Regions from separate parts of the Leclercia pneumoniae genome, predicted to be linked through region 4. Evidence: predicted binding sites of a transcription regulator. Region 4 holds the regulator's gene; each other region holds the start of a gene.
What was found. The regulator CRP, encoded in region 4, controls carbon source genes, mostly activating them, when cyclic AMP is high. The targets are predictions, from matches to a motif close to ATGTGANNNNNNTCACAT.
Positions count from the first base shown of each region.

Region 1 (7,441 bases), 1.6 Mb from region 4:
CGTGGTGGTCATGATCTTTGCTATCTGGTTGCGTATGAACCTGAAAGAGAGCCCGGTCTTCGAAAAGGTGAATGCCGAAGAGGCGCCAGCCGTGACGGCGCCGCAGGAGAGCACTCTGGGGGCGATGTTTAAAAGCAAATCCTTCTGGCTGGCGACCGGCTTGCGCTTTGGTCAGGCGGGTAACTCCGGGTTGATTCAGACGTTCCTGGCGGGCTATCTGGTGCAGACGCTGCTGTTTAATAAGAGCATCCCTACCGATGCGCTGATGATCAGTTCGTTCCTGGGCTTTATCTCGATTCCACTGCTGGGCTGGCTCTCAGATAAGTTTGGCCGTCGCTTACCCTATATTATCCTCAATATTTCGGCCATTCTTCTGGCTTGGCCGATGCTGTCGATTATCGTCGACAAAGCCAACGCGCCAGGGGTGATCATGGCGTCCATTATCATCATCCACAACGTCGCGGTGCTGGGGCTGTTTGCACTGGAAAACATTACCATGGCGGAGATGTTTGGCTCGCGTAATCGCTTTACCCGCATGGCGATCTCGAAAGAGGCGGGGGGGCTGGTGGCGGTGGGCTTCGGTCCGGTGCTGGCAGGAATTTTCTGCAATATGACCGGTGCCTGGTGGCCGATCGCGGTCATGGTGGTGGTCTACTCGGTGATTGGTCTGGTCTCTGCGGTGCTGATGCCCGAAGTGCGTGACCGTGATCTGAGCGCCCTGGAAGATGCAGCCGAAGCAAAGCCTGCGCGGGATGGCGCGCGCGCTAAGCAGGGCGCTTTATCCTGATGGCGAATGTTGTCACACAGCTTTCAATAGCTGTCACACCACTTGCCTAAAAGTTAACGTAAATCAATAACCCGGCTTCAACAATCAGTATGGTAGATGGCAGCTCTCTTTTTTATAGCTTCTACCATTCTAGTTAGTTTAGTAAGCCGGTGCCGCCGCGACTCCTCTGGGACGCGGCGACGCGCCTGAGATAAATCTTCGCTAAAAGAGTCAATTATGGAAAATCCGTTATTAAAGGCAAACGCGACGCTCCCGCGCTACGATCGAAATACCCTGCAAACGCGCATTGTTCATCTCGGTTTTGGTGCATTCCACCGTGCGCATCAGGCGGTCTATACCGATATCCTGGCGGCAGAGCAGGGCAGCGACTGGGGATACTGCGAGGTTAATTTGATCGGCGGTGAGCAGCAAATTGCCGATCTTCGTGCGCAGGATAACCTCTATACCGTAGCGGAAATGTCTGCCTATGCCTGGACTGCACGCGTTGTTGGGGTGGTCACAAAAGCGCTGCATGTGGATGTGGACGGCCTGGAAACCGTGCTGGCAGCCATGTGCGAACCGCAAATCGCCATCGTTTCGCTGACCATTACGGAAAAAGGTTACTGCCATGCACCTGCCAGCGGGGAACTGATGCTCGATCATCCGTTTATCGTGGCAGACCTGCGAAACCCCCATCAGCCAAAATCTGCTCCCGGCGTGGTGGTCGAGGCGCTATCTCGTCGTAAACAGCGAGGGCTGCCGGCCTTTACCGTGATGTCGTGCGACAACATGCCTGAAAATGGTCACGTTACCCGAAATGTTATTTGTGCTTACGCCCGGGCGGTAGAAAGCGAGCTTGCGGAATGGATTGAAGCGAATGTCACCTTTCCGTCCACTATGGTGGATCGTATTGTGCCTGCCGTTACCGCCGATACGCTGGATAAAATCGCGCACATCACCGGCGTACGCGACCCTGCCGGGGTTGCCTGTGAACCCTTCCGCCAGTGGGTAGTAGAGGATAACTTTGTAGCAGGGCGACCAGCGTGGGAAAAGGCAGGGGCGGAGCTGGTTGCAGACGTTGTCCCCTTCGAAGAGATGAAGCTGCGTATGTTAAACGGCAGCCACTCCTTCCTCGCCTATCTGGGCTATCTGGCGGGTTATCAGCATATCAATGACTGCATGGAAGATACGAACTACCGCCACGCAGCGCAGGCGCTGATGCTCCAGGAGCAGGCGCCCACGTTGAAGGTGAAAGGGGTGGATCTTCACCGTTATGCTGAGCTGTTAATAGCCCGCTACAGCAATCCGGCGTTGCGTCACCGCACCTGGCAGATCGCCATGGACGGTAGCCAGAAACTGCCGCAGCGAATGCTCGACTCCGTGCGCTGGCATCGGGCACATCAACGTAGCTTCCCGCTGTTGGCGCTGGGCGTGGCGGGCTGGATGCGCTATGTGAGCGGAGTAGATGAGCAGGGACAACCTATCGAGGTGTGCGACCCGCTGCTGCCGGTTATTCAGGCGGCGGTACAGCACAGTGAAGAAGGGGTGAGTCGGGTCACTGCGCTGTTGGGTATTGAAGCGATTTTCGGAAATGAATTACCGCAGGATGAAATCTTTGTTGACGCGGTGAAACAGGCTTATCTCACGCTGTTGAAGCTGGGGGCGAAGGCGACGGTGGCGCAGTACGCCGCTTCCCGCTGAGTCAGGAGATGCCGCCGTGCGCGGCGGCATGATTCGGCCTCTTAATGCAAACCGAGGCGGATGAGTTCAACCGGTTCGAATCGGCCTTCTACGCCCTCGACTTCTACCGTTTTGTTGCGGCGTACCTGAGCGGCGCTCAGCCCTTCGCTATGAATCGCGCGGATGGTGCCTGTAGTGCCGGTGCTATTAATCATTACCCGGCTGCCGGTGGAAATTGCGTTACGGTTGCGGTCGTAAGTCATCATCATATTTCTCCTCTAATGCTAACCGAAGCGACGTGATGGTTCTTGCCGCTCACGGGATAGTATTAATACGCCTGTAGCGCAGCCGTTTTTTTGTTTTTGATCAAACTCACACTTTTTTATCTCACAGCAAGAATAACTCAGGCCGACATTTCTTTACCTCTTAAGGTAATTTCCTGACGGGACTGTTTAGGAATGGTTTGATTTCATCGTGTCACTCTTAATAACGTTAAGCAACCTGGCTAGCGCAATAAGGAGAGAGACGATGTACAAAAGAATATTGATGCCTGTCGATGTCTTTGAAATGGATTTAAGCGATAAAGCGGTGCGCCATGCTTCTTTTCTCGCTAAGGCTGATAATGCCACCATCACGCTATTAAACATTCTGCCGGTCAATGGACGCGCCATGTTACGAGGTTTCTCGTCAGACATTAAAAAGTTTGAAAACTATATGACGCAAGAGTCAGAGAAGAAGATGAATGAGTTGAAGCGGCTATTCGATATTGCGCCGGAAAATATTCAGACGCGGGTACGATTCGGTAATGTGCGTGACGAAATCATTGCCATGAGTGCTGACGGTGAATATGACGTGATTGTTATTGGCTCAAAAAAACCGGGCGTCACCACCCATCTGTTAGGTTCAAACGCCGAATCCGTCTTACGCTATGCCAAAATTCCGGTATTAGTGGTTCGCTAATTATTTTGCCGCATCCTGGTAATATAACAGGATGCGGCAGCATTACTCTTCGCTAAACCAGTCGCTATTTTCTTGACGAATTAACTGCACGGACTCGCCAATCTCTTGCAGATGCAGCGTCATCGCCTTTTCCACCGCATCCCCATCGCGTTTTTCCAGCGCGCTGAAAATATCGTAGTGTTGGCGTAACAGCATCTCGGGCGGAGAGACATGGTCAAGGCTCATATAACGCACCCGATCGATAGTCGCCTTAATGTTTTCAACCGTATCCCAGGCCAACTGGCAGTCGGCGATTTGCGCCAGCTTCTGGTGGAATTCGTCGTCGAGCTGGAAAAAGTCATTAAGTTGCTTGCGCTCAATGGCTATACGCTGCTGGTGCAGATTTTGTTCCAGCAAATAACACTGATTGTCGTTTACCTGGCTGGCGGCGCGGCGGACCACCGCACACTCAATGGCCTGGCGCACGAAGCATCCATTACGCACCTGATTAAGCGAGATTTTATTAACATAGCTGCCGCGCTGCGGACGGATCTGGATGAGTCCGTTTTCAGCCAGTTTGATAAAAGCTTCACGCACTGGCTGACGTGAGACGTCAAAGCGCACGGAGACCTCTTTTTCCGACAGCGGCGTTCCCGGCGGAATCAGGCAACGCACGATATCGCGGCGCAAAATGCGGTAGATTTGCTGGTTGACGGGCTGTGTAGGATTAAGTTGCGATTCTGCGGCCATGCGTTGTGATTTCTCGAAGAATTAAGCGGTAAATACTACCATTCTTTTGCCGGTCATCCCATACCCGGCCCGCAGGCCGGGAGAGGAAGATCAGCCGCGATGGACGCTCAGGCCAGCAAAGCTCTGGCTGACCGGCATCATCTCTACGGTGTTGATATTGACATGTTTCGGCAGGGTCGCGACCCACCAGACCGTCTCGGTGACATCTTCTGGGGTCAGGGCCTGGGTATTCTCGTAGGTTTTACCGGCTTTATCGTCGTCGCCTTTGAAGCGCACGTTAGAGAACTCGGTTCCGCCCACCAGACCTGGCTCGATATCGGTCACGCGAAGAGCGGTGCCGTGCAGATCGGTACGCAGGTTGAGGCTGAATTGACGAACAAAAGCTTTCGTGGCGCCATAAACGTTACCCCCTGCATAAGGCCAGCTGCCCGCAGTAGAGCCAATATTAATGACATGGCCGCGGTTACGCTCAACCATACCCGGCAGCACTGCACGGGTCATATAGACCAGACCTTTGTTGTTGGTGTCGATCATCGTTTCCCAGTCTTCAACGCTGGCTTTATGCGCAGGCTCCATGCCCAGCGCCAGACCGGCGTTGTTAACCAGCACATCAATTTCACGCCACTCGGCAGGGAGGTTTGCGATCATCTCTTCAATGGCGGCGCGATTACGCACGTCCAGCTGCGCGGTCAGAATGCTGTCACCCAGCTCATCCTTCAGCTCTTGCAAACGCTCCTGACGGCGGCCTGTCGCAATGACTTTGTGCCCGTTGGCCACAAAACGACGGGTAATACTTTCACCAAAACCTGCGGTCGCTCCAGTTACTAAAATAATCATCTCACTGTTCCTCAACGCTTTTTGTGTTGTACTACCATAGCATGTGATCTGGCGCAGGGTAAGGGCCGCTGCATGGCCTTAATGTGGGCTACTCATTGCCCCACTGATTGAGGAAGTTGGCAACGTCATCAATGCGCAGCGGGTTAATACCGGCCTCTGCGGCCATCTCTTGCTGGGCTTCTTCACTGATCTCCTCGTTATTCATTAAACGGGTGATCAGCAACTGAAAATAGTGCGCCAGCGTGTCGCGCTCGGCGTCGTTAACGGCAATGTCCGTTTCAGTGGCGTACTCGTCAACGATGTCGTAAAACTTGAGGGGAATGTCGTGGTTCATTGTTTATCCTGTCAGGCTGCATAAATGGGTGTCCGGACTGAATATTATCATTCTTAATCTTAATTTCTGATAGCGGTTTACTCAGGCATTAACCTCGATTTTCCAGATACGACGCATAAGGGAGGTGATAACAGATGAACGTCCCGTCTCTGGAACACCCGTTCTGGTCTTCATCTTCCCACTCTTCGCAGAACGCACGCAGGCTCTCGTCGTCAAACTCAATCGTGACAGAACCATCGTATTCCCGATCAAAGAAGAGCGACAGACTGGTGCTGCTGTGCGGCCATACCGGCTCGACCGCTATATGGGGATAGTGTGCTTTAAACCAGCTTAATAACGCTGCTCTACCCGGCGGATTTTCACTCTTTTTAAAATTATCATCATGCTTTATGGGAAATTTGCGGCCGAATACCACGAAATAACAATCTTTTTTCTTCTCTTCGAAATAGTTATCGAGACACCAGATAAGTTGCGGCATAAAAAGTGACGGTTGAAGACAGGGGATAGGTATTATAGCATGAAATGTATCTCTCTCATAAATAAGAACTACCCTGATGAAAAAGCCTGCCTCGATTTTTATGACACATGCTGTCATTCTGACGGACTTTGATAAAGCGGCGTGCATTATTAATAAGGGTATCGTTGAGCGTCTCTGCATCCAAATAAAGCCTTATTATTGCCCAACGGCCGAGTGGATTACGGCTTTTCACCAACACTACACTAACCGGTGCGCAAGTTTTGCGATCACAGCGAGGGGCGTCTGCTATCTCAGTCTCGATCAAGTTAATGTTGACATTCACGGGCTCCAGGCGGTAATGACGCATCTGGCGCTGGTGGTAGAGCAGGTCAATATTCAACTGGGCAATGAAAGTATTCTTTCTATTGTTGATTTAACAGATTCCGGGATGGAAATTCGGGAGGATATTTCAGGTCTGCTCGATTCTATTAGCTGGAGTTAATAAGCATGGCGGGCGTAAGCGTTTTTTATTATCTACGCTGTTATTAATAATTCCCGCTCTTACGGACGTGTAATCCCAGCTTGCTTTGCGTAATCAGAAAAGAAAAAAGAGGTCATTCTTCCGCGCCGCCAGTTAAGGGGGCGAGGGCGCTTGCCTTTCATCGGCAGAGCGGGCGCGTAACATTCACTCTGCATTGTGGCAATTCGCGTAGCGGTAAAGAATGGGATATTATTCGCCCCCTTTCTTACAGCAGGCGACCTGATGTCTACCATTGTTGATACCTTTATTGCACCACCGTGCCATGACGAAATAGAGATCCTCTATGAGGACGAACACCTGGTGCTGATCAACAAACCTGCCGGCTTGCTCAGTCTGTCGGGTAAAAACCCGCAGAATCTTGATTCGGTGCATTACCGCCTGGTCCAGCGATTCCCCGGCTGCGCGCTGGTGCATCGTCTCGATTTTGGCACATCCGGGCTGATGGTGGTCGCTCGCACTAAACCCATTAACGCGGCGCTTTGCCAGCAGTTCAGCCAGCGCAGCGTAAAAAAAGGCTACAGCGCGCTGCTCTGTGGCCATCTTCGCCATGATGACGGGGTGATTGATGCGCCTATTGCTAAAGATCCTGCGTTGTTTCCATTGATGTCGATTTGCGCTATCCAGGGTAAGCCAGCACGCTCTCGCTATCGGACTCTGGAGCGTTTTTATCGCGACGGTCTGCCAGTAAGCCGGGTGGCACTTACCCCCGAGACCGGGCGAACCCATCAACTGCGCATTCATTGCCAGCACCTGGGTCACCCGATATTAGGCTGCGATCTCTACGGCGGGCGTCTGCAGCCGGGTACGGAACAGGCGTCGCGGTTGATGCTTCATGCCAGCGAGCTGCATTTTGTCCATCCGGTCAGCCATGCGGTGATGGATATTCATCATGCCAGCCCGTTCTGACGCGGTTTACCACATCAGGTCATCAGGGATCTTGAAGTCGGCGTAAGGATCGTCCTGATCTTGCTCCTCCTGACTCAGCGCACTGTGTAACACAATACTGCCGGCATCACGCTGGGCAATTTTCTCGGCAACGCTCGCCGGGATGATGGCGTATTCGCCTTCCGGTTTGTTATCAACGGCCAGACGCGCAATGGCGAGACGTCCGTTAATCAACTGGGCCTGGGTGGTCTT
Region 1 is NZ_CP071383.1:2,284,658-2,292,098, reverse strand. Features, by position in the region: partial or broken gene JZ655_RS11070 (MFS transporter) at 1-787, shown strand, start outside; gene JZ655_RS11065 (mannitol dehydrogenase family protein) at 1,004-2,467, shown strand; gene ydfZ (putative selenium delivery protein YdfZ) at 2,509-2,712, opposite strand; gene JZ655_RS11055 (universal stress protein) at 2,975-3,406, shown strand; gene JZ655_RS11050 (GntR family transcriptional regulator) at 3,449-4,135, opposite strand; gene ydfG (bifunctional NADP-dependent 3-hydroxy acid dehydrogenase/3-hydroxypropionate dehydrogenase YdfG) at 4,226-4,972, opposite strand; gene JZ655_RS11040 (YmjA family protein) at 5,061-5,306, opposite strand; gene JZ655_RS11035 (hypothetical protein) at 5,395-5,784, opposite strand; gene JZ655_RS11030 (hypothetical protein) at 5,861-6,265, shown strand; gene JZ655_RS11025 (RluA family pseudouridine synthase) at 6,527-7,210, shown strand; gene JZ655_RS11020 (DUF2058 domain-containing protein) at 7,217-7,441, opposite strand, start outside.
Region 1: ydfZ (putative selenium delivery protein YdfZ) is a predicted target of CRP. The motif match lies at 2,807-2,824, and genes of this name have one in related genera.

Region 2 (7,441 bases), 400 kb from region 4:
GTCCCAGGTTGCCCATTGGGTATCGGTATCGATGTTCATTTTGATAACGCCGTAGCTGACGGAATCTTTGATTTCCTGAGCAGAAGAACCGGAACCGCCGTGGAAGACGAAGTTCAGGCTGTTGTGCGGCAGGTTGTGTTTCTTAGAAACGTATTCCTGAGAATCACGCAGGATGGTCGGGGTCAGAACCACGTTACCTGGTTTGTAAACGCCGTGCACGTTACCGAAGGACGCTGCGATAGTGAAGCGTGGGCTGATTTTGCTCAGCTCGGTGTAAGCGTAATCAACATCTTCTGGCTGAGTGTACAGGGCAGAAGCGTCCATGTGGCTGTTGTCCACGCCGTCTTCTTCTCCACCGGTGCAACCCAGTTCGATTTCCAGAGTCATGTCCATTTTGGCCATACGCGCCAGATATTTGGAGCAGATCTCGATGTTCTCTTCCAGAGACTCTTCAGACAGGTCGATCATGTGAGAAGAGAACAGTGGCTTGCCGGTAGCTGCGTAGTGTTTTTCACCCGCATCCAGCAGACCATCGATCCACGGCAGCAGTTTCTTCGCGCAGTGGTCAGTGTGCAGGATGACTGGAACACCGTAATGTTCAGCCATCTGGTGTACATGGTGTGCACCAGAGATAGCACCCAGGATAGCCGCGCCCTGAGGAACGTCAGTTTTCACGCCTTTACCTGCGATGAACGCAGCACCACCGTTGGAGAACTGAACGATAACCGGTGCTTTAACTTTCGCAGCGGCTTCCAGTACGGCGTTGATGGAGTCGGTACCCACGCAGTTAACAGCAGGCAGAGCAAAGTTGTTTTCTTTAGCTACCTGGAACACTTTCTGAACGTCATCACCGGTGATTACGCCAGGTTTTACGAAATCAAAAATTTTAGACATGTTGCGAGTCCTGTATCTTCGGCCTTGGAAAGGGATGCGTGCTTTAAAGCGCGCTAATAATTGGGCAGGTTACCCTGCCCTTAAATGGCTTACTTCTTCGCGCGCTCTTCGAGCATTGCTACTGCCGGCAGAACTTTGCCTTCCACGAATTCGAGGAATGCGCCGCCGCCAGTGGAGATGTAGGAGATTTTGTCGGAAATACCGAACAGGTCGATTGCCGCCAGGGTGTCACCACCGCCTGCGATGGAGAACGCTTCGCTGTCAGCAATCGCGTTAGCCACGGTTTCAGTACCTTTACGGAAGTTCGGGAATTCGAACACGCCAACCGGGCCATTCCACAGAATGGTTTTGGCGTTTTTCAGGATCTCTGCCAGACGCTGTGCAGAGACGTCGCCGAGGTCCAGAATCTGCTCTTCATCTTTAATGTCAGAGACAGATTTCAGGGTCGCGGTCGCGGTTTCAGAGAACTCGGTCGCCACGCGAACGTCGGTTGGAACCGGGATATCGCAGGTAGTCAGCAGGCGTTTCGCTTCATCAACCAGATCGGCTTCGTACAGGGATTTACCCACGTTGTGGCCCTGGGCCGCGACGAAGGTGTTCGCGATACCACCGCCAACGATCAGCTGGTCAGCGATTTTGGACAGAGAGTCCAGAACGGTCAGTTTGGTAGACACTTTAGAACCGCCGACGATAGCAACCATCGGACGTGCTGGTTCTTTCAGGGCTTTACCCAGTGCTTCCAGTTCGTCAGCCAGCAGTGGGCCTGCACAGGCGACATCAGCGAATTTACCGATACCGTGGGTAGAGGCTTGCGCGCGGTGAGCGGTACCAAAGGCATCCATAACGAATACGTCACAGAGTGCAGCATATTTTTTGGACAGCGCTTCGTCGTCTTTCTTCTCGCCTTTGTTAAAGCGAACGTTTTCCAGCACTACCAGCTCGCCTTCAGCCACTTCAACGCCATCCAGGTAATCTTTTACCAGGCGCACCGGGCTGGACAGTTTGTCTTTCAGGTAATTAACAACCGGCAGCAGAGAAAACTCTTCGTTGTACTCGCCTTCGGTCGGACGACCCAGGTGGGAAGTTACCATCACTTTAGCGCCTTGTTTCAGGGCCAGTTCGATGGTCGGCAGAGAAGCACGGATACGCGCGTCACTGGTCACTTTGCCGTCTTTAACCGGTACGTTCAGATCTGCACGGATGAAAACGCGTTTACCAGCCAGATCCAGATCGGTCATCTTAATTACAGACATGGTGAATCCTCTCGTTGATTCTTAAAGTTTTGCAGGCGCTTTACGCGCCTTACCTGAAACCTTTAGCGGCCATTGCTAACGTGGTGTCGAGCATCCGGTTAGCAAAGCCCCATTCGTTGTCGCACCAGACCAGCGTTTTGATTAAGTGCGCTCCACTGACCCGCGTTTGGGTGCCATCGACAATGGCACTGTGCGGATCGTGGTTGAAATCAATTGAGACCAACGGTAATTCCGTATAGTCAACTATACCATGAAATGCTTGCTGTGCCGCTTTTTGCAGCAACAGGTTGACTTCACTGGCTTTTACCGGTTTTTTCACGGTAACGCTGAGGTCAATTGCCGTCACGTTGATGGTCGGTACGCGCACGGCAATGGCTTCAAAACGGTCGTTAAACTGCGGGAAAATGCGCGAAATACCGGCGGCCAGTTTGGTATCGACCGGGATAATCGACTGGCTCGCAGCACGCGTGCGTCGCAGGTCAGGATGATAGGCATCAATAACCTGCTGATCGTGCATGGCAGAGTGGATTGTGGTGACGGTACCCGACTCGATGCCATACGCATCATCTAACAGTTTAATGACCGGAATAATGCAGTTGGTGGTGCAGGAAGCATTGGAGACAAGGCGGTGTTCAGCTTGCAGTTCATGGTGATTCACACCAAAGACCACAGTAGCATCGAGATCGTTGCCGCCAGGATGAGAGAAAAGAACCTTTTTCGCGCCCGCCGCAAGATGCGCTTCGCCATGCTCGCGGCTGCCGTATACGCCGGTGCAGTCGAGCACCACATCTATGCCCAGCTCGCGCCAGGGCAGCGCATCAAGGCTGCGTTCATGCAGAACCCGAATGGCATCGTCACCGACAAAAAGCTGCTCTCTTTCCTGACGAACGTCCCAGGCAAAGCGCCCATGGCTGGTGTCATATTTCAACAAATGCGCCATGCCAGCAGCATCGGCCAGTTCATTGATTGCCACCACGGTGATTTCCGCACGGCGCCCGGATTCATATAAAGCACGAACCACGTTGCGTCCGATGCGACCGAAGCCATTAATCGCTATGCGTACGGTCATAAGTCTCCTGCAAGGCTATCCTTGATTCGAGGTGGCTGACAGAGTAATGCAGCGACGCTCAGAGGGGAATGCTTGCCTGTCACAAACTGCAACTGATTGGTCATTTGTCGAACACATAATCGACTGAAACGCTTCAGCCAGAATAAGCGAAACGTGGAATAAAAGGAACGTTCCAGCGGAGTGATTCGCCATTTATCTGACTTGCGTCACATTTTCTCCGTTAAAAGCGCGTCCAATTATTCCAGTCAGGCAAACCTGTATTCCCCTGCTGCCGTCATCTGCAATACCACATCAGCCTGGCGACTCTGACTAAGCACACGATCGACGTTTGGCCCATCTGTGCGCAGATAAAATGCCTGCGCCTCGTCTGGTGATAACCCCCCTGCTATCTTGCGCTGCACCAGCCGTTCACGCAGCGCCGATGGCGGGGCTGTGATAAATACCGATAAATCACAAAATACTTCCAGCGCTTTCCATTTCTCGTCATCGAGCAGGAGCCAGTTGCCTTCAACGATCGCAATACTCGCCGTTACCGTAATAGCCGCTTCGACAGGATCGTGTTTTTGTCTGTCATACTGCGGCCAGAGTGCGATTGGCTCGCGAAGCTGAGCCAAATTTGCGGCAAGTTTATCAACGTTAAAGGTCTCCAGAGCGCCTTTAAACGTGCGTAAATGGTTGGCGTCCAGCCAGGTGTTGTAGTGATGGAAACCGTCCATCGGCAGCGTCTGGATGCTGGGCAGGTCGGGGGCTTGCCGGGAGAGGTACTCCCAGAACGTTGTGAGCGTCGATTTACCTGTCCCCGGGGGGGCGCTGAGGAAAACAACGGTTCTGGATTGCGGGTTCTCCCTGTGTCGCTTCGCTATGTGCTGTAGCAAGGGAAGATGTACGTTTTGGATTTCATCATCTGAATACTGAGCGTCAACCGGTAATCCATTCACCGTCAGGCTAATTTTCACGGGTCTAATTCCTTAAGTATTGCCGTTATCGCCAGCGTCATTGCCGTTTTGACCATGCCCGTAAACCGCACTTCAGACCACGCGGCAAAGTCAGCAAACTTCATCGACTCAAGGGCGTTAAATAAGGTGGCATTGCGGGTAATGCTATTCACGTTGCTGATGAAATCCCAGGTGATGTCATCTGCAAAACCCGGGATCTCTTTTTGCTCCTGAAGATAGTGATAGAACTGCGAGAAATGGGTGATATCGGCATACAACCATTTCTCCATTTTCCCCAGGGCAAAAATCAAACGCAGCGCCACGGTAATATCGTCTAACGGCCCGCTTTGCGCGAGTAACGGCTTCACTGCATATTCCACAATTTCTTCATCATTATTGACGAACAACGACGGCAGAAAACGTCTGATACCCAGCAGCAAGATCTCATTTGCTTTTGCCATAAACGCGAGTAAATCCGTCTGAGCATCCAGTTGCTCAATTACGTCGTCTTCGATTAGCGTCGTCATTCGTTTCTCGATAAATCACCATGAATGCAGAGAGTCTATAATATTACACGTCCGGTCCGCGCCGCCGATGAGTAAAGTTTGCGTGCGCACGCCGTCCGTCACCTGTTGAATGCCATTGACGAGATCGCCTCCGGTCACGCCCGTGGCGGAGAAAATAACGTCCTCGCCTGCAACGAGTTCGCCCAGTGAGTAGACGCGGTTTATTATCACGCCCATTGCTTCACAGCGCAGGCGTTCGCTGGCGGCGATACGATGATTCTCTTCCGACTCCCCTTTCGCCTGACAAAAGTCGATAAGCTCTGCCTGCATATCTCCCCCCAGTGCCGCGACCGCACAGGCGGAGATCACCCCTTCTGGCGCGCCACCGAGGGTATACATCACATCGTACTGATTATCCCGCAGACAGGTCATTACGCTTGCCGCCACGTCTCCGTCGGGTAAGGCAAAGACCTTCACGCCAAGAGCGGTTGCTTCATCAATGGTCGCCCGCATTCGGGGCTTATCGAGCGTGACCAGCCGCAATTTGTCCAGTGGTTTATCCAGCGCCTGCGCCACGTTACGTAGATTGTCGACCAGCGGTAAATGGAGATCGATGGCCCCCTTCGCCAGCCGGTTCACCACCAGCTTTTTCATATACATATCGGGGGCATGCAGCAAACTCCCCGCTGGCGCAAACGCCATTACCGCCAGGGCATTGTTTTGCCCCATCGCCACCATCCGGGTGCCTTCGATAGGATCAACCGCAATATCCACGCGAGGCCCGCAGCCCTGTCCGACCTCTTCGCCAATCCACAGCATTGGCGCATGGTCAATTTCACCCTCACCAATAACAATGCGGCCACGTATCGGCATATTGTTGAGAGACTGACGCATTGAGCTTACCGCCAGTCCGTCGATTTTATTTTTGTCACCGCACCCGATTTGAGGCCAGGCAGCAAGCGCCGCCTGCTCCGTTGTGCGAAACAGCGGCCAGGCAAGCGACATCATGCCAATGCCTCCCCGGTATCAACGCCAAAGTGCGCCAGAAGATATTTTTCTGCCTGCTCATTCCAGATGCCATGCGTTTCGGCAACCAACCTGGCCAACGCGTTAAACAGCGGGTCGGTCTTCCCTTTCTCGGCAAAATCGGCAATCGCCGTCAAAGGCATGGTCACACCGTTGTAGATGAGCTTTTTACCCCCCGGAATGTTGGGCAAATTGAGGACAGTTTCAGGTACCGCATCCAGCCCGCCGATATGTGTCACCATAAAGGAGGGTTGCAGCTTCCCTGAGGCGCTAAGCGCTATCGCTTCTTTCATATCATCGGTTGAGCCGCCTGAGGTGCCCACCACGTGCGTGCTGTTGTAATGCACGTTATAAAAGTTGAAGGGAACCTTGAAGGCTTTATCAGTAGGGCCGGCGAAGAAGTTAAGGCAGCCATCCTCCGCCAGCAGTTCGTCGGCCATCTCAACCACTGACGCAACCGCTGCATAGACAAAGACGTCGTCAAAACCGACATCGTTAGTCAGCGCGCGCAAAGCCGCCGCAGGATTTTCCATACCCGACGTGTTGATATAAATGAGCTCAATACCCTTTTGGGCCGCCAGTTCAACGGGTAATAGTTTACGGGCCTGCGCCAGGCGAGTTTCATCAATATCAACCACCACAATACGAGCAGGCTGAATACCGCCGTTAATGGCGTAATCTATTGCACCAATTCCCATTGGCCCGGCACAGGCCAGTAGGGCCAGATTACCACCGGGCTTTATTCCCATTCGATGTTCGTAGACATATTGCGTGGTATGGTAATTCGCTTTATAGGCGCCAATAATGCAACAGGTTGGCTCCGCCAGCGATGCGGCGGCAAAATAGGAGCCGCTATAAGGTAATACGCAGCCCAGATTTACCGCTATTTCCGGAATAATCATATAGGTCGCGTTGCCACCAAAATACTCATAGCTATACCCGGCCGAATAACCGCTCGGTAACCCCATGGCGGGTTGTAAAACAAAACGTTGTCCTTTTTTATATTTCCCGACCAGATTTTTCCCTACCTCAACAATAACGCCTGCACATTCGTGCCCGGTAATAACGGGATGGTTTTCTAAATCATCCGGTACGCGTTTATGATCGCTTCCCAGCATTGCCGCTTTCCAGGTAGATAAACAGACGCTATCCGAAATAACGCTCACCAGTAATTCATTATCGGTAATTGCAGGCAGTTCGAATTCGCGTAAACGTACATCACCCTTACCGTATATCGCGGCGACTTTTGTTTTCATGATAAACCTCTATGAATTTGATTAGATTTCAGCAGTGAGTTTTTTGAACAGCACATCAAGCTGTGGGTCGCCGATATAATTATTAATAAGAATGAGTGGCTTTTCTGATACTCGTTTTACGCGCCCTTCAAAACTGGCATGCGTCACCACCATATCCGCATCGGCGGGAATATTTTCAATGGCATAATGTTTTACCTCGATAACAAGACCACTCTTCTCAAGCCGGGTAATGACTCCAACTTATTGATAGTGTTTTATGTTCAGATAATGCCCGATGACTTTGTCATGCAGCTCCACCGATTTTGAGAACGACAGCGACTTCCGTCCCAGCCGTGCCAGGTGCTGCCTCAGATTCAGGTTATGCCGCTCAATTCGCTGCGTATATCGCTTGCTGATTACGTGCAGCTTTCCCTTCAGGCGGGATTCATACAGCGGCCAGCCATCCGTCATCCATATCACCACGTCAAAGGGTGACAGCAGGCTCATAAGACGCCCCAGCGTC
Region 2 is NZ_CP071383.1:3,534,982-3,542,422, forward strand. Features, by position in the region: gene fbaA (class II fructose-bisphosphate aldolase) at 1-894, opposite strand, end outside; gene pgk (phosphoglycerate kinase) at 984-2,147, opposite strand; gene epd (erythrose-4-phosphate dehydrogenase) at 2,197-3,216, opposite strand; gene JZ655_RS17130 (nucleoside/nucleotide kinase family protein) at 3,462-4,172, opposite strand; gene JZ655_RS17135 (MltR family transcriptional regulator) at 4,169-4,678, opposite strand; gene glpX (class II fructose-bisphosphatase) at 4,694-5,665, opposite strand; gene JZ655_RS17145 (zinc-binding dehydrogenase) at 5,662-6,939, opposite strand; partial or broken gene JZ655_RS17150 (PTS sugar transporter subunit IIB) at 6,961-7,164, opposite strand; one part of gene JZ655_RS17155 (IS1-like element IS1A family transposase) at 7,180-7,441, opposite strand, start outside.
Region 2: epd (erythrose-4-phosphate dehydrogenase) is a predicted target of CRP. The motif match lies at 3,411-3,428, and genes of this name have one in related genera.

Region 3 (7,441 bases), 1.1 Mb from region 4:
TCTCATTTTCGCCGTAAATAAAACGGCTACTTTTTCTCTTTTTTCTGGAAATCCAGCAACTGCTCCGGCGTGACCGCCGGGTAACCCTGCGCATCTTCCGGCACTTCGTGTTGGGTGGGGATCGGCACCAGTGGACCTAAAAAGCGCGGTTCACGTTTGAAGAGATAGAGATCGGCCATCGCACCCAGACGTGCGCCAAATTCGCGTACCCGTACGGTGAGCATATCTTTCGGGGATGGGACCGCGTAGCACTGGGCCTGGATGCCCATATGCAGCGCAATAAACAGCGCGCGTTCGCAATGGAAGCGCTGAGTGATAATGATAAAGTCGTTGGTATCAAAGACTTTACGGGTGCGCACAATCGAGTCCAGGGTACGAAAACCAGCATAGTCGAGCACGATATCCGCGGGATCGACCCCGGCGGCAATCAGATCTTTACGCATCGTGACCGGCTCGTTATAGCTCTGGAGCGCATTATCGCCGCTCAGCAGCAGGTAGTTTACCTTGCCGCTGTTATAGGCATTCAGCGCCCCCTGAATACGGTAGCGGTAATACTGATTGATCACCCCGGTGCGGTAATATTTGGCGGTACCCAGCACCACGCCCACCTGACGGTAAGGCAGATCTTGCAGGTCGTCGAAGATGTAAGGGGCGGTTTTCCAGCTCATCCAGCGGTCGAGGCCAAGCGCAGTCAACAGCACGATGCCAGTCAGGACAAAGAGGCTGTAAAAAACGCGCTTAAACATGGAGATGACTCGTGTCGTGGGTGAAATTTCACTCAGGCTACTTTACCCGTCTGGTAAGCGCAAGAAACGGCGGTTTAATTGGGGGGATTTTCACCAGATACGCGGGCATTTCTGCCCGCGAAGCGGATCAGGCCAGCAAGGTGCGGTCAATATTCTGGCAGCCCAGCGCCTTCAGGGTTGCCACCGTAGCATCCCACTGAATGAGCGACGCATCAGCCTTTTCAGCCAGCATGGCGCGCTGAATGTCCGGATAATCATAGCCATTCAGACTCAGCAGATTCAGAGCACCCTGCAATGGGGGCAGGGTCGGGTTGAATGCCGCATTTTCAGCATAGCTGCCCGTGAAGATCGTACCGTCCCGGCACTCCAGGGCCACACCGCTCGGGGCGTTACTATAAGGGGCGTGGGAGTGGTTGGCGGCGGCGATGGCGGCCTGAGTTAAGGCGTCGCCACTCAGAGCGAACCCCTGATTCTGCTCATCCATCAGGAGGGTTTTGATCTCCAGATCTTTTGGACCAAAAGCATCAGGCAGGTAATCGGCCAGCGTATGAGGGGCGCGACCCGGCAGGTTGATGCGCAGCTCTAAGCCGCTATTCAGCTCATTCATAAACTGACGACAGTGGCCGCACGGCGTGTAATTCACGGTGATGGCGCTCAGCCCTTTTTCACTGCGCAGCCAGGCATGGCTGATGGCGCTCTGCTCGGCGTGCACCGTCTGCTGCATGGTGGAGCCCAGGAACTCCATATTGCCGCCAAAATACCAGGTGCCGCTCACGCCGCGCGCAATGGCACCGACGTTGAAGTGTGAAAGGTCAGCGCGTGCGCAGGCGGCGGCCAGCGGCAGTAGCGCAAAGGCCAGCGCGTCGTCATCCAGATCGGTTGCCCGTTTCAGTGCGGTGACCTGTTCAGCCGTCAGCAGGGCGGGGAAGTGCGCATCTGCCAGAATTGGGGCCAGGGCCGATTGCAAATTCTCTGCAAGCTGGGCAAAAGCTGATTGAAAACGTGGGTGCATGGCATTGCCTCATAAGGATTAATGGATCGGTAGTGTACGGAGCCGCAACCGGTTTATATGTGATGGCGATCTCATTATGTGTGCAACTTATGAAACAGAAATGAAAAATGCGCGACGCGTCGCAAATTTTAGCCCATTACCGCCAGAATCACTGGGAACAGGAACGGCGCGAGAAGCGAGGTCATGATCCCGCAAATCACCAGCGCCAGCGAACTGAAAGCCCCTTCCTGATAATCCAGCTCGGCACAGCGCGCGGTGCCAAGGGCATGCGACGCGGTTCCCATCGCTAAGCCGCGGGCTGCTTTAGTCCGAATGCGCATCAGATTCAGCAGCGTGTGACCAAACACCGCCCCGAGGATGCCGACAAAAATTACGCAAACGGCGCTAATGGCCGGGATTCCGCCAATGCTTCCGCCCACCGCCATCGCAATAGGGGTCGTGACCGATTTCGGTAAAATAGAGGCGGCGATTTGCGGTGATGCCCCCATTAGCAGTGCAACCGAGGTACCGGTGATCATCGCCACCACGCTGCCCACCAGGCAGATAGTGATGATGGATTTCCAGCGCGCACGGATTTGATGCAGCTGTTCATACAGCGGAAAAGCCAGCGCCACGACCGCAGGCTGCAGAAGATCGTTGAGGACTTTACTGCCAGCAAAATAGTGCTCGTACGAGATACCGGTCACCAGCAGGAAAGGGATGATAACCACCATCGCCACCAGTAACGGATTGAGCAGCGGCATCTTAAAACGCATGGCGAGCTTACGCGCGGCGAAGAAGACGGCCAGGGTTAACGGCAATGACCACCAGATATTTACCATCATTTCTTACTCTCCTTCTCGCCAATTACTTTGCGCTCACCATGAACCAGGTGTGAACTCCAGCTCACCACCAGGAAGACCACCAGAGTGCTGATAAAACAGGAAACAACGATCGGACCATACTGGGCTTTAAGCTGGTCGTAATATTGCATCACCCCCACGCCGATGGGGACAAACAGCAGCGCCATATAGCGAATCAGCACCGAGCATCCCGGTTTAACCCACTTCGCCGGAATGATCTGCAGCGCCAGTAAGACAAAGAGGATCAGCATGCCTATGATGCTGCCCGGAATGGTGATCGGCAGCAGCGATGCCAGGAAGTTACCCACATAGAGGCAGAGATAGATAAATATGAACGCGCGCAGATACTGCCAGACGTTATTCAATGATTTGTTCATGGTGAAAGCCCTTGAAGAAACGCATTCATCATACAATTAAACCCGGAAACGTGCTACGGATCACATCATGAAATTTGAGCATACCAGACATTGCTTTTTGGAACGTCGGGCATTTCCACAAACACGGGTGACAAGCCTTCGCTAACGATATACGATTTATATATGAATCATTACGGAGTATATAAATGGGTATCGTAAAAATTTCCGACCTGCTGCATGACGACATTCGTGATGCCAGCAAAGCCATGTCACGTTCGGTCAACGCTCAGGCCGAATACTGGATCCGCCTCGGTATGATGAGTGAGCTCTACCCTGAACTTAATCATCAGCAGATCAAAATGATGATGCTGAAATCTGGCTCCGATCGTTTACTGGAGGTGATCAATGCCATCAATTCTCATTAAAAGCGCAGATGAGCTGGCGCGCCAGCGTCATGCGGGCGAACTGCTGGCCTCGGTCTTTACCATGCTGGACGACTTTATTAAGCCAGGCGTCACCACCATGGAGATCAACGACCGGGTGGAAGCCTTTATTGTTAATCAACTCCAGGCCCGTCCGGCCAGTAAAGGGCAGTACGATTTCCCGTATGTGCTTAACACCTCGGTGAATGATGTGGTCTGCCACGGTATCCCGAAATCGTCCGAGCACCTGAAATCCGGGTCCATCGTCAATGTCGACATCACGCTCGAAAAAGCGGGCATGATTGCCGACTCCAGTAAAATGTATCTCATTGGCGACGTCTCGCCGCTGGCCCGTCGACTGGTTAATAAAACGTACGAGGCGATGTGGAGAGGGATTAAGGCCGTGAAGCCGGGCGCGACTCTGGGGGACATTGGCCATGCGATTCAGTCTTATGTTGAGAGCAACGGCTACAGCGTGGTGCGGGAATATTGTGGACACGGTATCGGCAAAGAGATGCACGAAGAGCCGCAGGTCTTGCACTATGGAAAGCCCGGTGAAGGCGCTGTGCTCAAAGAAGGGATGGTCTTTACCATCGAGCCGATGATCAACCAGGGCGACAGCCGTATCAAGACCAAAAAAGATGGCTGGACGGTGGTGACCCGCGACAAAAAACTCTCGGCCCAGTGGGAACATACCATCGCCGTCACGGCGGAGGGTTTTGAAGTGCTGACGCTGCGCCCGGAAGAGACGGTGCCTGAGTAAGCGCCGGGCTTTCCACATACCGGGAGAGCGGCTACTATAGCGCGTCTTTTTTCACAGGTACGAACAATGCGTGTATTACTGGCGCCGATGGAAGGCGTGCTCGACTCACTGGTGCGCGAGCTGCTGACCGAGGTTAACGATTACGATCTCTGCATCACCGAATTTCTGCGCGTGGTCGATATGTTGCTGCCAGTAAAGTCGTTTTACAGACTCTGCCCTGAACTCCACAACCAGAGCCGCACCTCTACGGGCACCCTGGTAAGGGTACAGTTGCTGGGGCAATATCCTGAGTGGCTGGCGGAAAACGCCGCACGGGCGGTGGAGCTGGGGTCGTATGGCGTAGATCTCAACTGCGGCTGCCCGTCGAAGCTGGTTAACGGCAGCGGCGGCGGGGCCACGCTGTTAAAAGATCCTGAGCTTATCTACCGTGGCGCAAAGGCGATGCGCGAAGCGGTACCCGCGCACCTGCCGGTGACGGTAAAAGTGCGGTTGGGATGGGACAGCAGCGATCGCCAGTTTGAGATTGCCGATGCCGTGCAGCAGGCGGGGGCCAGCGAGATGGTGGTTCACGGGCGTACTAAAGAAGATGGCTACAAGGCGGAACGCATTAACTGGCAGGCCATCGGCGAGATCCGTAAACGCCTGTCGATTCCGGTTATTGCCAACGGTGAGATCTGGGATTACGAAAGTGCCCAGGCCTGTATGGCCGCTACCGGCTGTGATTCGGTCATGATTGGCCGTGGCGCCCTGAACGTGCCCAATCTGAGCCGGGTCATAAAATATAACGCGCCGCGCATGCCCTGGGCGGAGGTGGTGACCTTGCTGCAAAAATACAGTCGTCTGGAAAAGCAGGGTGATACCGGGTTGTATCATGTGGCGCGCATTAAACAGTGGCTCAGTTATCTGCGCAAAGAGTATGACGAGGCGCTGTCGTTATTTCAGGAGATCCGCACGCTGCAAACCTCAGCAGAGATTGCGCGCGTCATCCAGGCAAAATAATACCCGCTCGTGCAGGCTCGGGGCTTTTAGATGCCTCTTTCGCCCAGCATTAAAGGGCCTTTGGTACGCCAATCGCCTGCTGGCTGTACAGTGGCCGAGAGCGATCTCCATCACGTTTCTGTTCGTGGCGGATTGAGGCTACGAATGAAAGTGATAGAGTACCTGAACTGGATTGTTACTGCTGCGGCAGGCAAAACCTGATTTCTGGCTTCCGCCGGAGGTCAGGTTTTTTTGTTTTTGGGGTTCCGATGATCATCGCCAAAATTCTTAATAATAATGTGGTGGTTGTTCAGGATGAACACGGGCGCGAACAGGTCGTGATGGGTCGTGGGCTGGCCTTTCAAAAGCGCGTGGGTGAGAACCTGGATAAAGAGAAGGTGGAAAAGGTGTTCGCACTGCAAAGTGACGAACTGGTGCATCGCCTCGGGGAGCTTCTCAGTCAGATCCCTCTGGAGGTGATGACCACCTGCGACCGCATTATCGGGCTGGCGGCGCAGCGACTGGGTAAATTGCAGGAGAGTTTATACATCACCCTGACCGACCACTGCTACTTCGCCATTGAGCGGCAGAAGAAGGGTCTGGCGATTAAAAACGTGCTGCTGTGGGAGATCAAACGCCTTTATCCAAAAGAGTTTGAACTGGGACAGGAAGCCCGGGCCATCATCGCCAGAAGGCTCGACGTCGCCTTAGCCGAAGATGAGGCCGGCTTTATCGCGCTGCATCTGGTCACCGCCCAGTTGAATAGCGAAATGCCGGAGGTGATGCACGTTACGCGCGTGATGCAGGAAATTCTGCAGCTGGTGAAGTATCAACTGCAGCTGGAGTATGACGAGGAGTCGCTCAGTTATCAGCGCTTCGTCACCCATCTGAAGTTCTTCGCCCAGCGCATGCTGACGCGAACCGTCGTGGAAGATGACGATGCCTCGCTGCATACCGCGGTGAAAGATAACTATGCGAAGGCGTGGAAATGCGCCGAGAAGATCGCACAGCATCTGCAAAAAAGTTATCAGCGCGAGCTGACAACCGAAGAGATTATGTTCCTCGCTATCCATATTGAGCGGGTAAGAAAAGAGGGGCGTTAAGCCTCAACAACTGGATTGTTACTGCATTACGCAGGCAAAACCTGAGCGCGACCCCCTGATGGGGGTCGTTCTCGGGTTTTTTTATTTTTAGTCTCAGTCAACGGGTGCCTGCGGGCATTGAAGAAGGAAATCGAGATGGAATATCAAGCATTGGCAAAGGATATTCTCGCCCACGTCGGGGGCAAGGAGAACATTGTCAGTCTGGTGCATTGCGCCACCCGGCTTCGCTTTAAACTGAAAGAGAGCCAAAAGGCGGATGCTGAGGGGCTGAAGAAAAACCCGGGCGTGATTATGGTTGTCGAAAGCGGCGGTCAGTTCCAGGTGGTGATCGGCAACCACGTTAACGATGTGTGGAAAGCCGTTCGTCATGAAGCCGGGCTCACCGATGATACGCCGGTGACGGAAGAGGCGGGCGACAAAGGTAATCTGCTTGGCCGTTTGATCGACATCGTTTCGGGCATCTTTACTCCCTTTATCGGCATTCTGGCCGCCTCCGGTATTTTAAAAGGGCTGCTGGCGCTGGCGGTAGTCTGCGGCTGGCTGACCACCGACAGTGGCACCTACAAAATCTGGTTTGCGGCGAGCGATGCGCTCTTCTTCTTCTTCCCACTGGTACTGGGTTACACCGCCGGTAAGAAATTTGGCGGTAATCCCTTCATCACCATGGTCATCGGGGGGGCATTAACCCATCCGATGATGATTCAGGCCTTTGAGGCCAGCCAGCAGGCAGGGGCGATGGAGGACGCTTTCCTCGGGATCCCTGTCACCTGGTTCAACTACAGTTCATCGGTGATTCCGATCATTCTCGCTGCCTGGGTCAGCTGTTGGCTGGAGAAGCAGAGCGTAAAACGCCTGCCCTCTTCGATGAAAAACTTCTTTACCCCGCTCATCTGTCTGGGCGTGACCGTGCCGCTGACCTTCCTGGTCATTGGGCCGATTGCCACCTGGCTTAGCCAGATGCTGGCAAACGGGTACCAGTGGATCGACGTGCTGGCGCCGTGGCTGGCAGGGGCGGCAATGGGGGCGCTCTGGCAGGTCTGCGTGATCTTCGGCCTGCACTGGGGGCTGGTGCCGCTGATGATTAACAACCTTGCGGTACTGGGGCATGACACTATGCTGCCGATGTTGCTGCCGGCGGTGTTTGGCCAGGTAGGCGCCGCGCTGGGTATCTTCCTGCGTACCCGTGATAGCCGTCAGAAAATGTTGGCCGGTTCGTCCG
Region 3 is NZ_CP071383.1:2,866,645-2,874,085, reverse strand. Features, by position in the region: gene sanA (outer membrane permeability protein SanA) at 27-746, opposite strand; gene cdd (cytidine deaminase) at 874-1,758, opposite strand; gene JZ655_RS13990 (CidB/LrgB family autolysis modulator) at 1,887-2,582, opposite strand; gene JZ655_RS13985 (CidA/LrgA family protein) at 2,579-2,977, opposite strand; gene JZ655_RS13980 (ParD-like family protein) at 3,163-3,381, shown strand; gene map (type I methionyl aminopeptidase) at 3,362-4,141, shown strand; gene dusC (tRNA dihydrouridine(16) synthase DusC) at 4,208-5,140, shown strand; gene licT (BglG family transcription antiterminator LicT) at 5,389-6,222, shown strand; gene bglF (PTS beta-glucoside transporter subunit IIABC) at 6,358-7,441, shown strand, end outside.
Region 3: JZ655_RS13985 (CidA/LrgA family protein) is a predicted target of CRP. The motif match lies at 3,026-3,043, and genes of this name have one in related genera.

Region 4 (7,441 bases):
TTCGCTGCTGCCGTGAAGTCGGCTCAGACGAAGCTGCGGCAGCGCACGCTGCATGATGTGCGGAAACGCCTCCTGTGCCTCTTCACGCGCGCCCGGCACGCGATAGCGATGCGTGGCGCGTAGCCCTTTGCTGAACACTTTCGGTGCGGCGTCATCCGGCAGTTTTGCCAGCCGGGCGGCGGTCTCTGCGACGGTTTGCGCAGAGGCGTCGCCGCCCTGCATCGCCACCGCGCTGACCAGTAATCCCAGCGCCCAAATCGCACCCCGGTGGGTATTGACCCCGCCGGTTGCCTTCATCATCTGCTGCTCGCCTTCGCGGCCAAGCCGCCCGACGGTTTGCCTGAGCGCGATGTCAGCCGGACGCTGCCAGCTTTGCTGCGCCAGCGCCTGAAACGTAGGGGTCAGGCTGTGCGCGGAGCGCTCCATTAGCGCCAGCGTAAGATCGTGGTGCGCGCCGTTCCCCCGACTGTCCACCAGACCGGGTTTCGGGCTTAATCGTGCTTCGTCAATCAGACACTGCGTGGCGGTTCGCGCCAGCCATTCGGCACCGCCTTCAACCTGAATCTGGGGCAGAAGTTTCATTACCAGCTCCGGAATTTCGCAGGTGGGTTATACAGACCGCCGGACCACTCAACGAGGTCAGACACGCTGCCCGCCGCCAGCAGTGAGCGGGTGGCATCGGTGCGGCGAATGCCCATATCTTCCGGGTAAACCACTTTTCCGCTCTGACGAAGTTCTGCGACGCGTTTGGCGTCTACGCCCAGTCCGATATCGGTGATCCCCGCCACGGCAGCAACCATCGCCCGACGCTCTTCCAGATCTTTGGCACGATAGAGGTAAGCAATCCCCTCTTCGGTCAGAACGTGGGTCACGTCATCGCCGTAAATCATCACTGGCGCCAGCGGCATCCCGGAAGCTTTCGCCACGTCAACGGCATCCAGTTTCTCCACAAAGGTCGGCTTCACGCCTGCCTGGAAGGTTTCCACCATCTGTACGACCAGTTTTTTACCACGCTGCAGTGGGTCAGGCTCGGTAATCATGTTCAGCCAGGCCGGTGTGGCGTGGCGACGACCGTGCGGATCGTGGCCCATGTTTGGCGCACCGCCGAAGCCGGAGAGACGCCCGCGGGTCACGGTTGAGGAGTTAGCGTAGCCGTCCACCTGGAGGGTGGAGCCGATAAACATATCTACCGCATACTGGCCTGCCAGCTGGCAGAAGGCGCGGTTGGAACGCATGGAGCCGTCGGCACCGGTAAAGAAGATATCCGGACGGGCGCGGATGTACTCTTCCATCCCCAGCTCGCCGCCGAAGCAGTGCACGCTTTCCACCCAGCCGCTTTCAATCGCCGGGATCAGCGTTGGATGCGGGTTCAGGGTCCATTGCTTACAGATTTTGCCCTTCAGGCCGAGCTGTTCGCCGTAGGTCGGCAGCAGCAGTTCAATCGCTGCGGTGTTAAAGCCGATCCCGTGGTTGAGGGACTGCACCTGATGTTCCGCGTAGATGCCCTTAATCGCCATCATCGCCATCAGGATGTGTTCCTGTTTGATCAGACGCGGGTCACGGGTGAACAGCGGTTCAATAAAGAACGGCTTGTCGGCCACTACCACGTAGTCGATCCAGGAGCCTGGAATATCCACGCGCGGCAGATCGCATTCGTCGTCCACCAGCTCGTTCACCTGTGCGATGACGATCCCGTCGTGGAACGCGGCGGCTTCAACCAGCGCCGGGGTATCTTCGGTGCTCGCCCCGGTATAGAGGTTACCTTTACGGTCCGCTTTAAAACCGGCAATCAGAGCCACGTTGGGCGAGAGGTCGACGTAGAGGCGGGAATAGAGTTCGATATAGGTGTGGATCGCGCCAATTTCGAGCTGGCCATCTTCCAGCAACTGCGAAATACGCAGGCTCTGGGTACCCGAGAAAGAGAAGTCCAGCTTACGGGCGATCCCTTTCTCGAAGATATCCAGATGCTCGCTGCGCCCGACGCTTGGCATGATCATATGCAGGTCATGCACTATTTGCGGATTCACTTCAGCGAGTGAGCGGGAAAGAAAATCTGCCTGCTTCTGGTTGTTGCCTTCCAGAACGACTTTGTCGCCTGGTGCGATCAGTTTTTCCAGCATGGCGACAAAATCGCCAGTCGGCAGTACCTTGCCCTGAACCGGTACGGATGCCAGACGACGCGCTTTTTCCGTGCGTCTGGTGTTCCATTGCCGGGTAGGTGTTTGCCCAGATAACATTATTAACCTCCTGATTCAGCACATCATTCTGATTTGCTTAACGTTGAGTAAAGTGTGCGCGCTGGTGAGAAAGGCATCAATTAAGCGTAGAGCGCAATCATTAGCCTGAGAGTAATAATCAACGTTAGGAAATGTGATCGGGATCAGTTCATGTTTCGGAAATACGGGCTCAACGGGGTACAATTCGGAAGGTATAGTAAATTTCTGACAAGAATCATCATCATCCTTATGACTCAAATTATTCCATCAGACTTCGACATTGCGACCGAAGAGAGCGCAGAATTTGTGCCCATGCGCGGCGTGGCGAATCGCCATCTGCAAACCATGCTGCCGCGCCTTATTCGCCGCAAAGTGCGCTTTACGCCGCATTGGCAGCGTCTCGACCTGCCCGATGATGATTTTGTCGATTTAGCCTGGAGTGAAGAGCCGCTCAGTGCGCGACATAAACCCCGGCTGGTGGTGTTCCACGGCCTGGAGGGGAGCCTGCACAGCCCTTATGCTCACGGTCTGATTGAGGCGGCGAAAGCGCGCGGCTGGCTTGGCGTGGTGATGCACTTTCGCGGATGCAGCGGCGAGCCAAATCGGCAAAAGCGCATCTATCACTCCGGGGAAACGGAAGACGGTACCTGGTTCCTGCGCTGGCTGGCCGAAACGCTCGGCCCGGCCCCTACCGCTGCGGTGGGGTATTCGCTCGGGGGAAACATGCTCGCCTGTCTGCTGGCGAAAGAGGGTGAAAGCGTTCCGCTGGATGCCGCCGCTATCGTCTCGGCGCCGTTTATGCTGGAACAGTGCAGTTACCATATGGAAAAAGGCTTTTCGCGCGTCTATCAGCGCTATCTACTGAACCTGCTGAAAGCCAATGCAGCGCGAAAGCTGAAGGCTTATCCCGACACGCTGCCGGTGAGCCTGCGCCAGCTGAAGAAAGTGCGCCGTATTCGCGAGTTCGACGATCTGATCACCGCGAAAATCCACGGATTTGCCGATGCGATCGACTATTACCGCCAGTGCAGCGCCATGCCCGTACTGAGTAAGATCACCAAGCCAACGCTGATTATTCATGCTAAAGACGATCCCTTTATGGATCATCACTCCATCCCGGCGCAGGAATTTTTGCCCGCTAACGTCCATTATCAACTGACCGAGCACGGCGGCCACGTCGGCTTTGTTGGCGGCACGTTGCGTCGTCCACAGATGTGGCTGGAAACCCGTATTCCTGACTGGCTGACAACATACCTGGAACCGAAACTATGATCATTCCCTGGCAAGATCTGGCTCCCGAAACGCTGGATAATCTGATTGAAAGCTTTGTGTTACGTGAAGGCACAGATTATGGTGAACAAGAACGCACGCTCGAACAGAAAGTGGCCGATGTTAAGCGTCAGCTGCAAAACGGCGAGGTACTGATCGTGTGGTCCGAGCTACATGAAACCGTCAACGTCATGCCCCGCAATCAATTTCGCGGTTAATCGCTTCATCTTTCTACTCAGGGAGTTGCTATGTCCGCCAGACATCCGGTTATTGCCGTCACAGGATCGAGTGGTGCAGGCACCACCACTACCAGCCTCGCCTTTCGTAAAATCTTCTCTCAGCTTCATTTAAGCGCCGCAGAGGTCGAGGGTGACAGCTTTCACCGCTACACCCGTCCTGAGATGGACATGGCCATTCGTAAAGCGCGCGATCTGGGTAAGCACATCAGCTATTTCGGCCCGGAAGCGAACGATTTCGGCCTGCTGGAGCAAACCTTTCTCGAGTATGGCCTGAGCGGTAAAGGACAGTCACGCAAATACCTGCACACCTATGACGAAGCGGTGCCCTGGAATCAGGTGCCGGGCACCTTCACCCCCTGGCAGCCGCTGCCGGAGCCGACGGATGTGCTGTTTTACGAAGGGCTGCACGGCGGCGTGGTCACGCCACAGCACGACGTGGCGCGCCATGTTGACCTGCTGGTGGGCGTGGTGCCTATCGTTAACCTCGAGTGGATTCAGAAACTGACCCGCGATACCAGCGAGCGTGGACATTCGCGTGAGGCGGTGATGGACTCCGTGGTGCGCTCGATGGAAGACTATATCAATTTCCTGACGCCGCAGTTCTCGCGCACCCACATCAACTTCCAGCGCGTCCCTACAGTGGACACCTCTAACCCCTTTGCGGCTAAAGCCATCCCCTCTCTGGATGAGAGCTTTGTGGTGATCCATTTCCGCAACCTGGAGGATATCGACTATCCCTGGCTGCTGGCGATGCTGCAGGGCTCATTTATTTCGCACATGAATACGCTGGTCGTGCCGGGCGGGAAGATGGGGCTGGCGATGGAGCTGATTATGACGCCGCTGGTGCAAAGATTGATGGAAGGGAAGAAGATCGCATAAGCCTGGTCCCTCTCCCTGTGGGAGAGGGTTAGGGTGAGGGCATCAACACGCACGATGCCCGATAAATTACGCTTCGATCACCTCATACGAATGCGTAATATTCACCGCTTTCTCCAGCATCAACGCCACGGAGCAATACTTCTCTGCTGACAGATCCACGGCGCGGGAGACCGCCGCGTCTTTCAGTTCTTTACCCGTGACAATGAAGTGCAGGTTGATATGCGTGAACAGGCGCGGCGCCTCTTCACGGCGTTCCGAGGTCAGTTTCACTTCGCAGTTTGTCACCTCATGGCGACCTTTTTGCAGGATAGAAACCACATCAATTGCGCTGCAACCGCCAGCGGCCATCAGCACCATCTCCATCGGGCTTGGCGCCTTATCTCCGGAGTTGCCGTCCATCAAAATCTGGTGCCCTGAAGCCGACTCGCCCAGGAACGTTAAGCCCTCAACCCATTTCACACGCGCTTGCATTGTAGTTAACTCCGAAGTTGCAATTTTCCTGACAGATTACGCGCCAGTAACAATTCTGGCAACGGAAGGCGACCTGTATCAAGCTGAAGCGAGACACCAGGAGACAGGCGGCTAAAGCTATGCTAAAACAGTCTGGATGCTACAGTAATACATTGACATTACGCATGTATGCAGAGGACATCACACATTACAGGCTGCTGAATATTGTGACAGCCCGATTCCCAGGAATGGGGAAGAATTCGATTGCAACCCCAGAGTGAAGGCGTCCATCCCGGCTCTGGAGACAGCTTATAACAGAGGATAACAGCGCATGGTGCTTGGCAAACCGCAAACAGACCCGACTCTCGAATGGTTCTTGTCTCATTGCCACATTCATAAGTACCCATCGAAGAGCACGCTGATTCACCAGGGTGAAAAAGCGGAAACGTTGTATTACATCGTTAAAGGCTCCGTGGCCGTGTTGATCAAAGATGAAGAAGGGAAAGAGATGATCCTTTCTTATCTGAACCAGGGCGACTTTATTGGCGAACTGGGCCTGTTTGAAGAAGGTCAGGAACGTAGCGCCTGGGTACGGGCAAAAACCGCGTGTGAAGTGGCTGAGATCTCCTACAAGAAGTTCCGCCAGTTGATCCAGGTGAACCCGGACATTCTGATGCGCCTCTCCTCGCAGATGGCACGCCGCCTGCAGGTGACTTCTGAGAAAGTGGGTAACCTCGCCTTCCTGGACGTGACCGGCCGTATCGCTCAGACGCTGCTGAATCTGGCAAAACAACCTGACGCGATGACCCATCCGGATGGTATGCAGATCAAAATCACCCGTCAGGAGATTGGTCAGATTGTGGGTTGTTCCCGCGAAACCGTTGGCCGTATTCTGAAAATGCTGGAAGATCAGAACCTGATCTCCGCCCACGGTAAAACGATCGTGGTTTACGGGACGCGTTAATTCCGAAAGAACGGCGTGCCATCGCAAGATGTCACGCCGTTTTTGTCTCTGGCATCTATGTGGCGCAGGCTGATTTATCACCCGGAAGTTAACTACGCACTTCGACAAACGCTGGTGCTGTGTCTTCCTGTGGCCGTCGGTCTGATTCTCGGCCACCTGCAACAGGGTCTGCTCTTCTCTCTCGTGCCTGCCTGCTGCAACATCGCAGGGCTGGATACCCCCCATAAACGCTTTTTCAAACGTCTGATCGTTGGCGGCTCGCTCTTTGCCGGCTGTAGTCTCGCCGTCCAGTTACTTCTGGCCCGCGACATCCCCCTGCCCCTGATTCTCACCCTGCTGGCGATGACGCTAGGGGTGACGGCAGAGATCAGCTCTTTGCATGCCAGGCTGCTACCCGCCTCGCTGATTGCCGCCATCTTTACCCTGAGCCTGGCGGGCAATATGCCGGTGTGGGAGCCGTTGCTGATCTATACGCTGGGCACGCTCTGGTATGGGCTATTTAACTGGTTCTGGTTCTGGATGTGGCGCGAACAGCCGCTGCGGGAATCGCTGAGCTTGCTGTACCGCCAGCTCGCTGACTACTGCGAAGCGAAATATACCCTGCTCACCCAGCATACCGACCCGGAAAAATCCCTGCCGCCGCTGCTGGCCCGCCAGCAGAAGGTGGTGGATCTTATCAGCCAGTGTTATCAGCAGCTACACATGCTGGCAGCTAACAGAAATCACGAATACAAACGTCTGTTGCGAACCTTCCAGGTCGGGCTCGACTTGCAGGAGCATATCTCCGTCAGCCTGCATCACCCGGAAGAGGTGCAAAAGCTGGTGGAACGCAGCCACGCCGAAGCCGTGATCAGATGGAATGCCCAGACCGTCGCCGCACGCCTGCGTGTACTCTCGGATAATATTCTCTATCACCGCTACCCCACCCGCTTCAGCATGGACAAGCAGCTGGGCGCGCTGGAGAAAATCGCCCGGCAGCACCCGGAAAACCCGGTTGGGCAGTTCTGTGCCTGGCACTTTAGCCGCATCGCCCGCGTACTACGTACCCAGCGTCCGCTCTACTCGCGCGACCTGATGGCCGATAAGCAAAAACGTCTGCCGCTCTTCCCGGCGCTGAAAAGTTATCTGTCGCTCAAGTCTTCCGCGCTGCGCAATGCCGCACGCATCAGCGTCATGCTCAGCATCGCCAGCCTGATGGGGATGGCCCTCCATTTACCGAAGCCCTACTGGATCCTTATGACCGTTCTGCTGGTCACGCAAAACGGCTACGGGGCGACGCGGGTACGCATATTCCACCGGGCAGGCGGTACCCTGGCAGGGCTGATTATCGCGGGTGCCACGCTGCACTTCCACGTGCCGGAGGGCTTTACGTTACTGAGCATGCTGCTGATTACGCTGGTGAGCTACCTGATCATTCGTAAAAA
Region 4 is NZ_CP071383.1:3,930,020-3,937,460, forward strand. Features, by position in the region: gene JZ655_RS19160 (triphosphoribosyl-dephospho-CoA synthase) at 1-582, opposite strand, end outside; gene mdcA (malonate decarboxylase subunit alpha) at 582-2,237, opposite strand; gene JZ655_RS19170 (hydrolase) at 2,466-3,488, shown strand; gene JZ655_RS19175 (YheU family protein) at 3,485-3,703, shown strand; gene JZ655_RS19180 (phosphoribulokinase) at 3,734-4,603, shown strand; gene JZ655_RS19185 (OsmC family protein) at 4,670-5,074, opposite strand; gene crp (cAMP-activated global transcriptional regulator CRP) at 5,385-6,017, shown strand; gene JZ655_RS19195 (YccS/YhfK family putative transporter) at 6,075-7,441, shown strand, end outside.